One region of the Streptomyces sp. NPDC006294 genome, then DNA from elsewhere that is predicted to be linked to it. Evidence: riboswitches for the same ligand, from Rfam matches in the RefSeq annotation. Region 1 holds a riboswitch; the other holds the start of a gene.
What was found. A riboswitch is a leader RNA that binds a small molecule or an ion and turns the genes downstream of it on or off. The one in region 1 is predicted to bind glycine.
Positions count from the first base shown of each region.

Region 2: another riboswitch for glycine. It lies ahead of gcvT (glycine cleavage system aminomethyltransferase GcvT); the one in region 1 lies ahead of gcvP (aminomethyl-transferring glycine dehydrogenase).

Region 1 is NZ_JBIAHV010000021.1:119,803-126,917, reverse strand. It holds gene ACFYOP_RS30170 (DNA polymerase IV) at 1-682, shown strand, start outside; gene ACFYOP_RS30165 (PRC-barrel domain-containing protein) at 778-1,161, opposite strand; glycine riboswitch at 1,276-1,373, shown strand; gene gcvP (aminomethyl-transferring glycine dehydrogenase) at 1,554-4,439, shown strand; gene ACFYOP_RS30155 (DUF5999 family protein) at 4,564-4,770, opposite strand; gene ACFYOP_RS30150 (hypothetical protein) at 5,103-5,693, opposite strand; gene ACFYOP_RS30145 (glutamate-cysteine ligase family protein) at 6,167-7,115, shown strand, end outside.
Region 2 is NZ_JBIAHV010000005.1:266,653-273,767, reverse strand. It holds gene gcvT (glycine cleavage system aminomethyltransferase GcvT) at 1-976, opposite strand, end outside; glycine riboswitch at 1,124-1,220, opposite strand; gene ACFYOP_RS11070 (AAA family ATPase) at 1,365-2,063, shown strand; gene ACFYOP_RS11065 (enhanced serine sensitivity protein SseB) at 2,209-2,958, shown strand; gene ACFYOP_RS11060 (enhanced serine sensitivity protein SseB C-terminal domain-containing protein) at 3,121-3,912, shown strand; gene ACFYOP_RS11055 (ABC transporter substrate-binding protein) at 4,125-5,792, shown strand; gene ACFYOP_RS11050 (ABC transporter permease) at 5,879-6,883, shown strand; gene ACFYOP_RS11045 (ABC transporter permease) at 6,894-7,115, shown strand, end outside.

The sequences.
Region 1 (7,115 bases):
CACACAGGAGGACCTCTTCGCGCAGGCAGCGGCGGAGGCCGGTTCCGCCGCCGTCTCAGCGGAGGACCCGGCCCCGCCGGCCGAGCCGCACGCGACCGAAGCCCTCGACCCGGGCAGCCGGGAGGAGCCGGCGGAGCGTCGCTGGGCCGCGGGCCAGGACGTGCGCCACGCGCTGTACGGACCGGGCTGGGTCCAGGGCAGCGGTGTCGGCCGGGTCACCGTGCGCTTCGAGGAACCGTGGTCGCCGCCGGGGCGGGTACGGACGTTCCGAGTGGAGGACGAGCAACTGGAGGCGGCGGATCCGCTGCCGCTGGTCGAGCCGGGTGCGGGCGGCCCGGTGGGGCAGACGCCGGTGGTCGGGCCAGAGGGTGGACCCGCCCCCGTTGTCGTGGGTGACGCCTGCGTCGGTGCCGCTGCCGGATTCGCGACAGGGCCGGAGGCCGAGGCCTGCGCCGGCCCCGCGACCGGTCCGGTCGTCGGAGCTGCGGGCAGCCCCGACGCCCTAGCCGAAGTCTCCGTCGGACCTCGTGCGAGGCCCGAGGCCGACCCCGTCGCCCCGCCCCGATCCGATACGGCGCAGTCGGCGCACGCACCCGGCGACCCCGGAGAGCCGGGTGGGGAGCCGGTTGCAGGGGCCTCGGGCCCGGGAGGCCCACCCTGCGGGCGGGCGGTGCGGGCCTGACCGGTGGGGCGGCCCCCGGACGGCGCACGGCCCCGGCGCGCCAGGTCGCGCGCCGGGGCCGGGAAGAGTGTGAGGGCGGGGCCGCGTCCCGGGGGTCAGTCCTCCTGGCCCGCGACGCGGCCGAAGGAGCGGTCGCCGGAGGCGGGGGCCGGGGACGGGGGAGGGCCGGAGAGGTCGAGGCCGTAGTGGTGGTAGAGCTGGAGTTCCTGTTCGGGCGAGAGATGACGGCCCACGCCGAAATCGGGGGCGTCCTTGATCAGTGCGCGTTCGTACGGGACACGAAGGGTGTTGTCGACGAGTTCGCTCGGCTCGAGCGGGACGAACGCGTCCCGGCTGAAGAGGCCGGTCCGCACGGCCGCCCACTCGGGGACTCCCGTGGCGTCGTCCAGATACACCTCGTCAACGGTCCCGATCTTGGTGCCGTTGCGGTCGAACGCCTTGCGGCCTATCAGGCTGCGCGGATCGATGTCGGTCTGCACGGTCCCTCCAATTGGTCGCAACTGCTCCCCAACGACTACAAAAGGCCACATCCCGGGTGTCGGCCACTCGAGCGATGGCGAGCGGACCGCGCTGGTACCCTGGCAAGCGGCTGCTGACCCTGTGCGGGAGAGTCCTCCGGTGAGAATTCCGGAGGCGCCGAAGGAGCAAATCCTCCCCGGAATCTCTCAGGCACCTGTACCGCACGGACGAGGTCACTCTGGAAAGCAGGGCGGGCGTCGGACGGCATCCGCTCTCACCGACGGTGAAAGCCGGGAGGTCGCTGAGCGACGCCCGGTGAAGCTCTCAGGTCGAGATGACAGAGGGGGAGGCCGTCCGGGCATCCGCGCCGTGATGCCCCTCGCAGGTCGCGAAGACCAGGAGGCCTCCCACCATGACCGCCAACCGTATTCCGCTCTCCCGGCTGGAGCAGGGGATCCCGTTCGAGCAGCGGCACATCGGGCCCGACGCCGGTGCCCAGGCCAAGATGCTCGCCCAAGTGGGTTACGGCTCGCTCGACGAGCTGACCGCCGCCGCCGTGCCGGACGTCATCAAGAGCGCCGAGGCACTCGACCTCCCCGACGCGCGCACCGAGGCCGAGGTCCTGGCCGAGCTGCGCATACTGGCGGACCGCAATCAGGTGCTCGCGCCCATGATCGGCCTGGGCTACTACGGGACGTTCACGCCGCCGGTCATCCTGCGCAACGTCATGGAGAACCCGGCCTGGTACACGGCGTACACGCCGTACCAGCCCGAGATCTCGCAGGGCCGGCTCGAGGCGCTGCTGAACTTCCAGACCGTCGTCGCCGACCTCACCGGGCTGCCCACCTCCGGCGCCTCGCTCCTCGACGAGGGCACCGCGGCCGCGGAGGCCATGTCGCTGGCCCGCCGCGTCGGCAAGGTGAAGAACGGCGTCTTCCTGATCGACGCCGACACCATGCCGCAGACCGTCGCCGTGATCGGGACCCGCGCCGAGCCGACCGGTGTCGAGGTCGTCACCGCGGACCTCAGCGACGGAATCCCCGCCGAGATCGCCGAGCGCGGCGTGTTCGGTGTGCTGCTGCAGTACCCGGGCGCCTCGGGCGCCGTACGGGACCTCAAGCCGGTCATCGACCAGGCGCACGAGCTCGGGGCGATCGTCACCGTCGCCGCCGACCTGCTCGCTCTCACGCTGCTCACCTCGCCCGGTGAGCTCGGCGCGGACATCGCGGTCGGCACCACCCAGCGCTTCGGCGTCCCGATGGGTTTCGGCGGCCCGCACGCCGGTTACATGGCCGTGCGCGACACGTTCGCCCGCAGCCTGCCCGGCCGCCTCGTCGGCGTCTCCGTCGACGCGGACGGCAACCGGGCCTACCGGCTGGCGCTGCAGACCCGTGAGCAGCACATCCGCCGTGAGAAGGCCACCAGCAACATCTGCACCGCCCAGGTGCTGCTCGCCGTCATGGCCGGCATGTACGCGGTCTACCACGGCCCCGAGGGGCTGCGGACCATCGCGCGGCGCACCCACCGCTACGCCGCGATCCTCGCCGAGGGACTGCGGGCCGGTGGTGTCGAGGTCGTGCACGGCTCGTACTTCGACACCGTCACCGCCCGGGTGCCCGGCAGGGCGGCCGACGTCGTCGCCGCCGCACGCGAGGGCGGGGTCAACCTGCGTCTCGTCGACGCGGACCACGTCTCCGCCGCCTGTGACGAGACCACCGGCCGTGCCCAGCTGGCCGCCGTCTGGGCCGCCTTCGGTGTCGAGGGCGACATCGAGGCCCTGGACGCGGCCGGCGTGGAGGCGCTGCCCGCGGCCCTGCTGCGCGACGACGAGTACCTCGTGCACCCCGTCTTCCACCAGCACCGCTCCGAGACCGCGATGCTCCGCTACCTGCGCAGGCTCGCCGACCGCGACTACGCGCTGGACCGCGGCATGATCCCGCTCGGCTCCTGCACGATGAAGCTGAACGCGACGACCGAGATGGAGCCGGTCACCTGGCCGGAGTTCGGCCAGATCCACCCCTTCGCCCCGGTGGAGCAGGCCCAGGGCTATCTGACCCTGATCCAGGAGCTCGAGGAGCGGCTGGCCGAGGTCACCGGCTACGACAAGGTCTCCATCCAGCCCAACGCGGGCTCCCAGGGCGAGCTGGCCGGTCTGCTCGCGGTCCGCGCGTACCACCGGGCCAACGGGGACGACCAGCGGACCGTCTGCCTCATCCCGTCCTCCGCGCACGGCACCAACGCCGCCAGCGCCGTGATGGCCGGCATGAAGGTCGTCGTCGTGAAGACGGCCGACGACGGCGAGATCGATGTCGAGGACCTGCGCGCCAAGATCGAGCAGTACCGCGACGAGCTCTCCGTGCTGATGATCACCTACCCGTCGACGCACGGGGTGTTCGAGGAGCACGTCGCCGACATCTGCGCCCAGGTGCACGACGCCGGCGGCCAGGTGTACGTCGACGGGGCCAACCTCAACGCCCTGGTCGGTCTGGCCAAGCCGGGCCGGTTCGGCGGCGACGTCTCGCACCTGAACCTGCACAAGACCTTCTGCATCCCGCACGGCGGCGGCGGCCCCGGCGTCGGCCCGGTCGGCGTGCGCGCCCACCTCGCGCCCTACCTGCCGAACCACCCGCTGCAGCCGACCGCGGGTCCGGAGACGGGCGTCGGACCGATCTCCGCCGCCCCCTGGGGCTCCGCGGGCATTCTGCCGATCTCCTGGGCGTACGTGCGTCTGATGGGCGGCGAGGGCCTCAAGCGCGCCACCCAGGTCGCCGTGCTCGCCGCCAACTACATCGCCAAGCGTCTCGAGCCGCACTACACGGTGCTCTACACCGGTCCGGCCGGGCTGGTGGCGCACGAGTGCATCGTGGATCTGCGTCCGCTCTCGAAGGCGACCGGCGTCAGCGTCGACGACATCGCCAAGCGTCTGATCGACTACGGCTTCCACGCGCCGACCATGTCCTTCCCGGTGGCCGGAACGCTGATGATCGAGCCCACCGAGAGCGAGGACCTGAACGAGCTCGACCGGTTCTGCGACACGATGATCGCGATCCGTGCCGAGATCGAGAAGGTCGCGTCGGGTGAGTGGCCCGCGGACGACAACCCGCTGCGCAACGCCCCGCACACGGCCGCCGCGCTCGGCGGCGACTGGGACCACGGCTACAGCCGTGAGGAGGCCGTCTTCCCGGCCGGGGTGAGCGCCGCAGACAAGTACTGGCCGCCGGTGCGCCGTATCGACGGCGCCTTCGGCGACCGCAACCTCGTGTGCTCCTGCCCGCCGCTGGAGGACTACGACAACTGACGCGTGCCGCACGGGGGATGCGTCGGGGGCCGGTGCGGAGAGGGATCTCCGGGCCGGCCCCTTCGTCGTACGGGCTGTGGTGCGGACGGCTGTGGTAGGACCGCCGTGCTGCTACGGGCGGTTCCTAGGCGGCCGTCATCAGCGGGCCCGCGGCGCGCGGCCGGCGCGGGGCGATGATCTGGCCGTCGGGCAGCAGTTCGCCGGTGTCCTCGAAGAGAAGGACGCCGTTGCACAGCAGGCTCCAGCCCTGCTCCGGATGGTGGGCCACGAGGCGCGCCGCCTCACGGTCTGCTGAGTCGGAGGTGGGACAGGCTGGCTGGTGCTGGCACATGGGTAGGTTCTTTCGCTGCGTTGTGGTGAGTGTCGTGCGGCTCGATGAGGTGTTCATGGCCGCCCCCCGTATCTCTCGGTTCAGTCCCAGTGTTCCCCTGCGGGCGTCGCTCCGCAGGCATTTCACGGCAGCTCTTTCTATAGATTGATGACGCATCACCCGCGCGGACGGTTCAGCTCACGGGGGCGGTCCTTTCGGGTGGTTCTCAGTGGCCTGGGGTGACTAGTCACAACGGGCCGGTGCCGATGCGCCGGTACGCCCCGCGACCGGGCGGTCGCGGGGCGTACCGGGCCGTTCTTCCCGGCGGATCGGCGGATCGGCGGGTCCTGCGGTCAGGCGGCCGGCGAGTCGAGCAGCCGGGGCGGCGCCAGGCGCAGCGTCAGGAGGGGCAGCAGTTCGGCGACCCGGTGCGGCCGGTGGGCCGCGATGCCCGGCGGCGCGGGCGCCAGGGGTACCAGGACGTCGGACGGCTGCGGCGTGCCGGCGGCCGCGTCGGCCTCCGGGTCGCGGTGCAGCCAGAGGGTGAGCATGTAGAGCTCGGGTACGGACAGCAGCCGCGGCTGGAAGGGCGATCCCATGGACTCGGCCTGGCGCAGGGCGCGTTCGGTCGAGTCGAGGTAGGGCCCTTCGAAGAAATGGGAGAAGGCCCAGCCGTCGGGCGTGAGCATCGTGTCCGCGGCGGCCACGGCACGATCGCCGCTGCGGATCAGGAAGCGCCAGCCGGTGAGCCGGGTGAGCGGGGCGGCGCCGCTCGGGGCTATCCGGTCCAGCACATGGACAGGCAGCGGCAGTTCGGCGCTCAGTGGTCCCTGGACGGACCGCAGAGCGGGGGTACGGGCCTCGGACACGGCCGTGGGTGAACCGAGTGCTGCGAGGACGCTGCGCAAGGCAGGCGCGGGGGCCGGGAGGACATGCAGCGGCATGGTGGGTCGCCTCTCACTCAGGAGACACGGTGATGCGTGAAGGTGCGGACGGCACTGTCAGCGTGCGGGACGGTGAGCGGCCGGAAGACACCGGATGCCAACTCACTGCCCTCGCGGAGTTTATACGACACGTGTTCACTTAATGTTTCCGCTAGCCGTCGTGGGTATTTCTGGCAAGGCGGAAACCGGTCCGTTCTGTACGGTCCCTGGACGGCTTTTCATGCCCTTCGGGGCTGCGGCCTGCGGGTTCGACTCCGGCGTGGTAGGCCGAATCCGGACGGTGTTTTTCACGACTCGGATACCGGAAAATGCCGACTGCGTCATGCCGGAGGAATGTGCCGACGGGGTACTGACTCCAGCCTACCGGCAGCGGTCCCTCCGCGGGGACGTTATGGATCAATGAGTCTGGGCATTATCGTCCGTGACGTGAGCGGTCCACGCCGCGTGATGCCCACTCCAGGAGGGACGCTCCGATGGGGGAGAAGGTCGAGTCGGACGGGTTCGACCTGTCCGACCGGCAACAGTACCGAAGGAAGCTGCAGCAGTGCCTGACGGGGCTGGGGCGGCTGCTGGACGAGAAGAGGTTCGACCGGCCCAGGAATCTGATGGGGCTCGAGATAGAGCTGAATCTCGCCGGCCAGGACGGCATGCCGCGGATGATGAATGCCGAGGTTCTCTCCCGTATCGCGAGTCCCGATTTCCAGACCGAGCTGGGAATGTTCAATCTGGAAGTGAACATCGTCCCGCACCGATTGGGCGGCCGGGTGCTCGACCAGCTCGCGGAGGAGTTGCATACCGGGTTGGGATATGCCGACCGGAAAGCGCAGGAGACCGGTTCCGGGATCGTGATGATCGGAATTCTTCCGACCCTCGCGCAGGAGGACCTGGTCTCCGCGGCCAACCTCTCCGACGTCGACCGCTATGTGCTGCTCAACGACCAGATCGTGGCGGCGCGTGGCGAGGCTTTCACCCTGGACATCGAGGGAGTGGAGCGGCTGACGTGCACATCGTCGTCGATCGCGCCGGAAGCGGCCTGCACCTCGGTGCAGTTGCATCTCCAGGTCACCCCCGGCCGGTTCGCGGACGTGTGGAACGCGGCGCAGGCGGTGGCGGCGGTGCAGGTGGCCCTCGGTGCCAACTCGCCGTTCCTCTTCGGCAAGGAGCTGTGGCGCGAGTCGCGGCCACCGCTCTTCCAGCAGGCCACCGACACGCGCCCGCCGGAGTTGCAGGCGCAGGGGGTCCGGCCGCGGACCTGGTTCGGCGAGCGCTGGATCGACTCCGCGTACGACCTCTTCGAGGAGAACATCCGCTACTTTCCCGCGCTGCTCCCCTTCTGCGACGACGAGGAACCGCTGCGGGTGCTCGAGGACGGCGGGGCGCCGCGGCTGAAGGAGCTGGTCCTGCACAACGGCACCATCTACC
Region 2 (7,115 bases), on a different contig from region 1:
GGGCGCCCGAGGTGACCTCGCCGACGACCTGCCCGCCGGCGACGACCTGCATCCCGGCGCGCGGGACGCGGCGGCCCTGGGCGATCAGCCCGACGAGCTTGCGCGGCGGTGCCGTCTCGGCGCGCTTCGCGGCGGCCGTGAGCGCCTCACGGCCGACGAAGTCGCCCTCCTTCTCGAACTTCACGACCCGGCCGAGGCCGGCGTCGAACGGGGTGAGCGCGGTCGTCAGCTCGTGCCCGTACAGCGGCATGCCCGCCTCCAGGCGCAGCGTGTCGCGGCAGGAGAGGCCGCAGGGGATCAGACCGGCGGGCGCGCCCGCCCCGGTCAGCGCCTGCCAGAGCTTCTCGGCGTGCTGCGGCTCGACGAACAGCTCGAAGCCGTCCTCACCGGTGTAGCCGGTACGGGCGATCAGCGCCGGGACGCCCGCGACCGTGCCGGGCAGGCCCGCGTAGTACTTCAGACCGTCCAGGTCGGCGTCGGTCAGCGACTGCAGGATGCCGGGGGACTCGGGGCCCTGGACGGCGATCAGCGCGTACGCGTCACGGTCGTCGCGGACGGTGGCGTCGAAGCCCTCGGCGCGCTCGGTGAGGGCGTCGAGCACGATCTGGGCGTTGCCGGCGTTGGCGACGACCATGTACTCGGGGGCCTCGCTCGCGCCGAGGCGGTAGACGATCAGGTCGTCGAGGATGCCGCCGTCGGCCCGGCAGATCATCGTGTACCGGGCGCGGCCGGGGCCGACGGTGGAGATGTTGCCGACCAGTGCGTAGTTCAGCAGGTCGACCGCCTGCGGGCCGCTGACGGTGATCTCGCCCATGTGGGAGAGGTCGAAGAGGCCGGCCTTGGTGCGGACCGCGGTGTGCTCGTCGCGCTCACTGCCGTAGCGCAGCGGCATGTCCCAGCCGGCGAAATCGGTCATGGTCGCGCCCAGCGACCTGTGCAGGGCGTCGAGTGCGGTCAGACGGGGGACGTTGCTCATAGGTGTGGCTCCCAGGGCATGGCTCGAGGACAATCCTCCCCATCTGTCATCGGAACCTGAGAGGTTCGCCCCGACCACGCGTACGGGTAGTCGTGACTTGCACCTTGGGTGGAGCGCGCTCGACGCGGCTCGCTTTTCAGATCTGCCTCATCGCGCGCGGTACGGGGCCTGAGAGATTCAAGGGAGGAACTTGCTCCTTCGGCGCCCGCCACACAGGTGGCAGGGACTCTCCCGCGCGGATTCAAGCGGCCGGTATGGAGTTGGCGCGCACATCATTGCACGCATCGGGGAAGAGTGGAGCGAGAGGCGCCCTGAAATCGCTTGAGCCGCATTACCAATTCTTTACACTTCATGGGCAAGGGTGTGGGACGACCCGAAGGGGGAGGGGATGACGTTGCCGCCGACCGGTGCATACGCCGCCACGACCGCGGGGGTGCCGGCGCCGCCGGGTATGTCCGCCGTCCCGTCCCAGGCGGGGGCCGCGATACCTCTCGCGCCGGTCGCGCCCGCCGCGCCGCCCGTCCTGCGCGATCTGCGCGAGCGCGCCGGGCGCAGTCCGCGCAGCCTGCTCTTCGCCGCCGGCGACGTGGTCGTCGTCTCCGGCCTCCCCGGGAGCGGGAAGTCCACGCTGATGCGGCGTGCGGCGCAGGGCCTCGGCATCGACTCCCAGGACACCCGGGACCGGTGGGACGCCCGTGCGCCCCGCTTCCTGCCGTACGCCGTCTACCGGCCGCTCGTCCGGCTGGCCCACTACGCCGGGCTGTGGCGCGCGCTGCGGTCCGGCGAGAGCGTCGTCGTGCACGACTGCGGTACGCAGGCGTGGGTCCGACGCTGGCTCGCGCGCGAGACGCGGCGGCGGGGCACGTCGCTGCACCTGGTGCTGCTGGACGTGACCCCGCAGGTCGCGAGAGAGGGCCAGCGGGAGCGGGGGCGCGGCGTCTCGGGTTACGCCTTCGCCCGGCACCGCCGCGCCGTGTCCCGCCTGGTCGCGGACGCGGAGGCGGGGCGGCTGCCGTGGGGGTGCGCGTCGGCGGTCCTGCTGGACCGGGAGGCGGCGGGGGTGTTGGGACGGCTGGGGTTCGAGTGACGATGGGGGCGGGCGGCGGTCGGCCGCCCTGTCCCCTCCCGCTCCTTCCCGTAACCGGGCTCTGCCCGGACCCGCGCCCGTACCGCGCACGCGCCCGGCGCTAAGGTCGGCCCCGGCGCACCGCACCGTACGAAGGACGACCCGCATGGAGACACCCGCCCCCGCCTGGCCCGCCAACGAGCTCGAAGAGGTGCTCGCCGCCTCTCTCGGCAACCCCTCGGCCGGAGGCCGCCTCGTCGAGGTGCTCGGGCGCAGCCCGGTATGGATTCCGCTTCCGAACGGCGGCGGGCCCGACAGCCGTGACCTCGATCTGCCGACGATGGACATCGGCGGCGCCGCCTTCGTCCCGGTCTTCAGTTCGGAGCAGCAGTTCCTCCAGTGCGTCGGCGCGCACATGTCGTTCACCGTCGCCCCGGCCAGGGACTTCGCCCGCGGTCTGCCTCCACAGCTCGGCATCGCCGTCAACCCGGGCGGCGCCGTCGGCGTGCCGCTGCCGCCGCCCGCCGTCGCCGAACTGTGCCGGGCCGGGCGGACGCCGCTCGACGGCGCAGCGTCCGGCGGCCGGGTCCGGCTGTTCGAGCCGGACTGGAAGGAGGAGCCGGTCGATTTCCTGTCCGCCGCCGCGGGCGAGTTCGAGAGCACCGGGGTCGTCGTGACCGCCCGCCGCGCGCTCGCCTCCGTCGAGGGCGACGCGCCGGCGCTGTTCATCGGCGTCCAGCTCTCGTCGTGGGAGGGCGCCGACCGCGACGCTCCCATGGACGCCCTCGGTCGGGCCCTCGGCCGGGTCCAGCTCCCGTGGCCCGTCAACCTGGTGCTTCTCGACATTGCGCAGGACCCGGTGGGCGACTGGATGCTGGAGCGCGTACGGCCGTTCTACGAGCGACAGCACGCGTAGTGGCCAAGTCTTTGCCGACACGGCCGATTAAGCTGGTTTGATGGCCTGACCAGCCTGACAGCGGCCGTGCGAAACGGTGCGCGAAACGTTGTGTGAACCGGCGGGCGGGACGGCAGGCGGGACGGTGGGCGAAACGGTGGGAACGAAGAGGGGCGGAACAGGGTGAGTGCGTCAGGCACCGCGGCGGCCGGGCAGGTCGAGCACATGCTGCGCCAGGTGACTCCGGGCCGCTACGACGCGTACGAGGCGCTGCTGCATGCCCTCGCCGAGCCCTCGGGCGGCCGGATCTGGATGCTGCTGTGGCACGGAGAGCCCGGCTCGGCCGACGCCCAGTACGGAAACATGGAGGTCGACGGCGTCTGCTACGCGCCGTGCGTCACCTCCGCCCAGGAACTCGCCGTCTCCGGCTGGAACCGCGCGCACGAGGTCACCGGCGGCCGCGACATCGCCCGCGCCCTCTACCCGGACCGCTGGGGGATCTGGCTCAATCCGCACGCGCCCGGCGGCGGAGTCGGCGTCCCGTGGCTGGATCTGCGCCGTATCGCCACGGGCCTGGACCGGATGCCCGCCGGACCGCTGCGGCTGACCGAGCCCGCGATCGAGATCCCGCAGTTCTACGCCCTGCTGACGCAGAACGCGCACCGCACCTCGGCCGTCCGCTCCCTGCGGCGCGCCTGGGTGCAGCCGTCGATCGGGCCCGCGTACCTCGCGATCGGCCTGGACCTCTACGACGCCGCTCCCCAGTCGGTCGACGCGGTGCACGCGATGATGCGGCAGTCCGTCGCCGCGGTCCCGGACGGCCTGCCGGTGTCGACGGTGGCCATGTCCGACGAGTACGACCCGGTCACCATGTGGATGCGGGTCAACGCGCGCCCCTTCTACGACCGCGACGCCCACGCCGGCGCCCCGGCCGCCGGCGGCGGCTACGGCTATCCGCCGCCGCACACCCGCTGAGCTGCGACGCGGCGGCGGATGTCGGTCAAGAACTCCGCCAGATGTCAAGGGCGTTAACTCGCCGGGTGAGGATGTCCCGTATCTGCCCGGTTTGTTGAGTGTCCGGGTCTCGAGTAGGTATCACCGCTATCCGGACTGTTCTCCCAGGTGTCTCCCGTCTGTAGTGTTCGGCCGTCAAGACCTCTCCCACGGCGGAACCTCGGGGTGGACCCATGCGAATATTCAAGTCCGGAGCTGTCCGGGCGATCACGGCGGCGGTGGCCGTCGGCCTGATCGCCACCGGCTGCGCCAGCGAGCGGAGCGAAGGGGACAAGGGGGGCGACAAGGACACGTTGGTGTTCGCGGGCGCCGGTGACCCCGGTTCCCTCGACCCTGCCCTCGCGAGTGACGGTGAGACCTTCAGGGTCACCCGTCAGGCCTTCGAGGCGCTGCTCGAGCACGAGTCGGGAGGCAGCGAGCTCGTCGGCGGCCTCGCCGAGAAGTGGTCGAGCAACCCCGAAGGCACTGTCTGGACGTTCGACCTGCGCAAGGGTGTGAAGTTCCACGACGGAGAGGCGTTCAACGCCGACGCGGTCTGCGCGAACTACGACCACTGGTTCAACTGGAAGGGCACCTACCAGTCGAGCGCGGTCTCCTACTACTGGCAGACCATCATGGGCGGCTTCGCCAAGAACGAGGACAAGGAAGCGCCCAAGCCGAATTACAAGTCCTGCACGGCCAAGGACGAGAACACGGCGGTCATCGAGGTCAACGAGCCCTCGGCGAACCTGCCCGGCGGCTTCTCCCTCCAGGCGCTGGCGATCCACTCGCCGAAGGCCATCGAGGAGTACGAGAAGCAGGACGCGACCGCCAAGGGCGACGCGATCACGTACCCCAAGTACAGCCAGGAGGCCGGCACGGTCGCCGGCACCGGCCCGTACAAGATCGTGAAGTGGAACAAGGGCAACAAGGAAGTCACCCTTGAGCGCTTCGACGACTACTGGGGCGAGAAGGCCCACATCAAGAACCTGGTCTTCCGCACGATCGACACCGAGGCCGGCCGCCGTCAGGCGCTGCAGGCCGGTGACATCGACGGCTACGACCTGGTCGCGCCCGCCGATGTGAAGACGCTCGAGGACGCGGGCTTCGAGGTCCCGACCCGTGACGTCTTCAACATCTTCTACGTCGGCATGACGCAGTCGAAGAACCCGGCGCTGAAGAAGCTCGAGGTCCGGCAGGCCATCTCGCACGCCATCGACCGCGAGGGCATCGTCAAGACGCAGCTGCCCGAGGGCGGCAAGGCCGCGACCCAGTTCATGCCCGACACGGTCGCCGGCTTCTCCGACAAGGTGAAGACCTACCCGTTCGACACGAACAAGGCGAAGGACCTCCTCAAGAAGGCCGGCGAGGAGAAGCTCAAGATCGAGTTCTGCTACCCGACCGAGGTCACCCGCCCGTACATGCCTGCCCCGCAGGACATGTTCGAGCGTATGAAGGCCGACCTGGAGAAGGCCGGCATCACGGTCACGCCGAAGGCCATGAAGTGGGCCCCGGACTACCTGGACGCCACCGAGGCCGGTTCCTGTGCCCTGCACATGCTCGGCTGGACCGGTGACTTCAACGACGGCTACAACTTCATCGGCACCTGGTTCGCCGGGCCGGACAAGCAGTGGGGCTTCAACGACAAGAAGGTCTTCGAAGCCGTGAACGCCGCCTCGAAGATCACCGACCCCGCGGGTCGCACGGACGCCTACAAGAAGGCCAACGAGGCGATCATGGAGTACGTCCCGGGCATCCCGATCTCGTCCTCCCCGCCGGCCATCGCGTTCGCCAAGAACGTGAACCCGCCGAAGGTCTCCCCGCTGACGCAGGAGAACTTCGCCGAGGTCTCCTTCAAGTAATCGAAACCCATGCGGGTCCGCCCGGCCACAGAACCTCGGTGGCCGGGCGGACCCGCATCGACGCACGTAAGAAAGGGGCATGCGGGGTGCTGCGACTCGTCGTACGAAGACTGCTACAGCTCATACCCACCCTGCTCGGCCTGTCGGTTCTGCTCTTCCTCTGGCTGAACCGGCTGCCCGGCGGACCCGCCTCAGCGATCCTGGGCGAGCGGGCGACCGAAGCCGAAGTGGCGCGCATCAACCGGGCCCTCGGGCTCGACGAGCCCGTCTACGTCCAGTACTGGCGCTTCATCAAGCGCATCTTCGAACTGGACCTGGGTACCTCGGTCCAGACCGGTCAGCCGGTGTGGGAGGAATTCACGACGCGGTTCCCCGCCACGGTGGAACTCAGCATCGCCGCGATCCTCATTGCCATCGTTGTCGGCATCCCGCTCGGCTACCTCGCGGCCAGGCGCCGCGGCGGCTGGCTCGACGTCGCCGCGGTCTCCGGATCGCTGATCGGCATCTGCATCCCGGTGTTCTTCCTCGCCCTGATGCTCAAGGCCGTCTTCGCCGTGGAACTGGGCATCTTCCCGAGCTACGGGCGGCTGTCGACCGGTCTCAACGCCACCGACATCACCGGGTTCGCCATCCTGGACGGTCTGCTGACGGGTGAACTCGACGCCGCCTGGGACGCGATCACCCATCTGATCCTGCCCGCCGTCGCGCTCTCCTCCATCCCGCTCGCCGTCATCGTCCGGATGACCCGCGCCAGCGTCCTGGAAGTGCTCGGCGAGGACTACGTCCGCACCGCCGAGTCGAAGGGCCTCCACAAGAGAGTCGTCCGCGGCCGGCACGTGCTGCGCAACGCGCTGCTGCCGGTGGTCACCGCCGTCGGTCTGCTGACCGGAAGCCTGCTGTCCGGCGCGGTGCTGACCGAGTCGGTCTTCTCCTTCAACGGCATCGGCAACTTCATCCGCACCTCGATCGACGCCCGCGATTACCCGGTGCTCGTCGGGTTCATCCTCTTCATCGCGATGGTGTACGTCCTCATCAACCTGCTGGTCGACCTCGCGTACAGCATCATCGACCCGAGAGTGCGGGTGCACTGACGTGACGACCATGACGAAGAAGGCCGACAAGATCGATCGGCTCGCCGAGTTGATGCAGACGTCGGAGGTCACCAGCGGCGCGAGCCTGTGGCGCGAGGCCATGCGGCGGCTGCGGGCCAGCAAGATGGCGATCATCGGCGCCGTCATCATCGCGCTGTTCGTGCTCCTGGCGCTCATCGGACCGTGGCTCGCCCCGCACAGCCCGTCCGCCCAGCTCTGGCGCAGTGAAGTC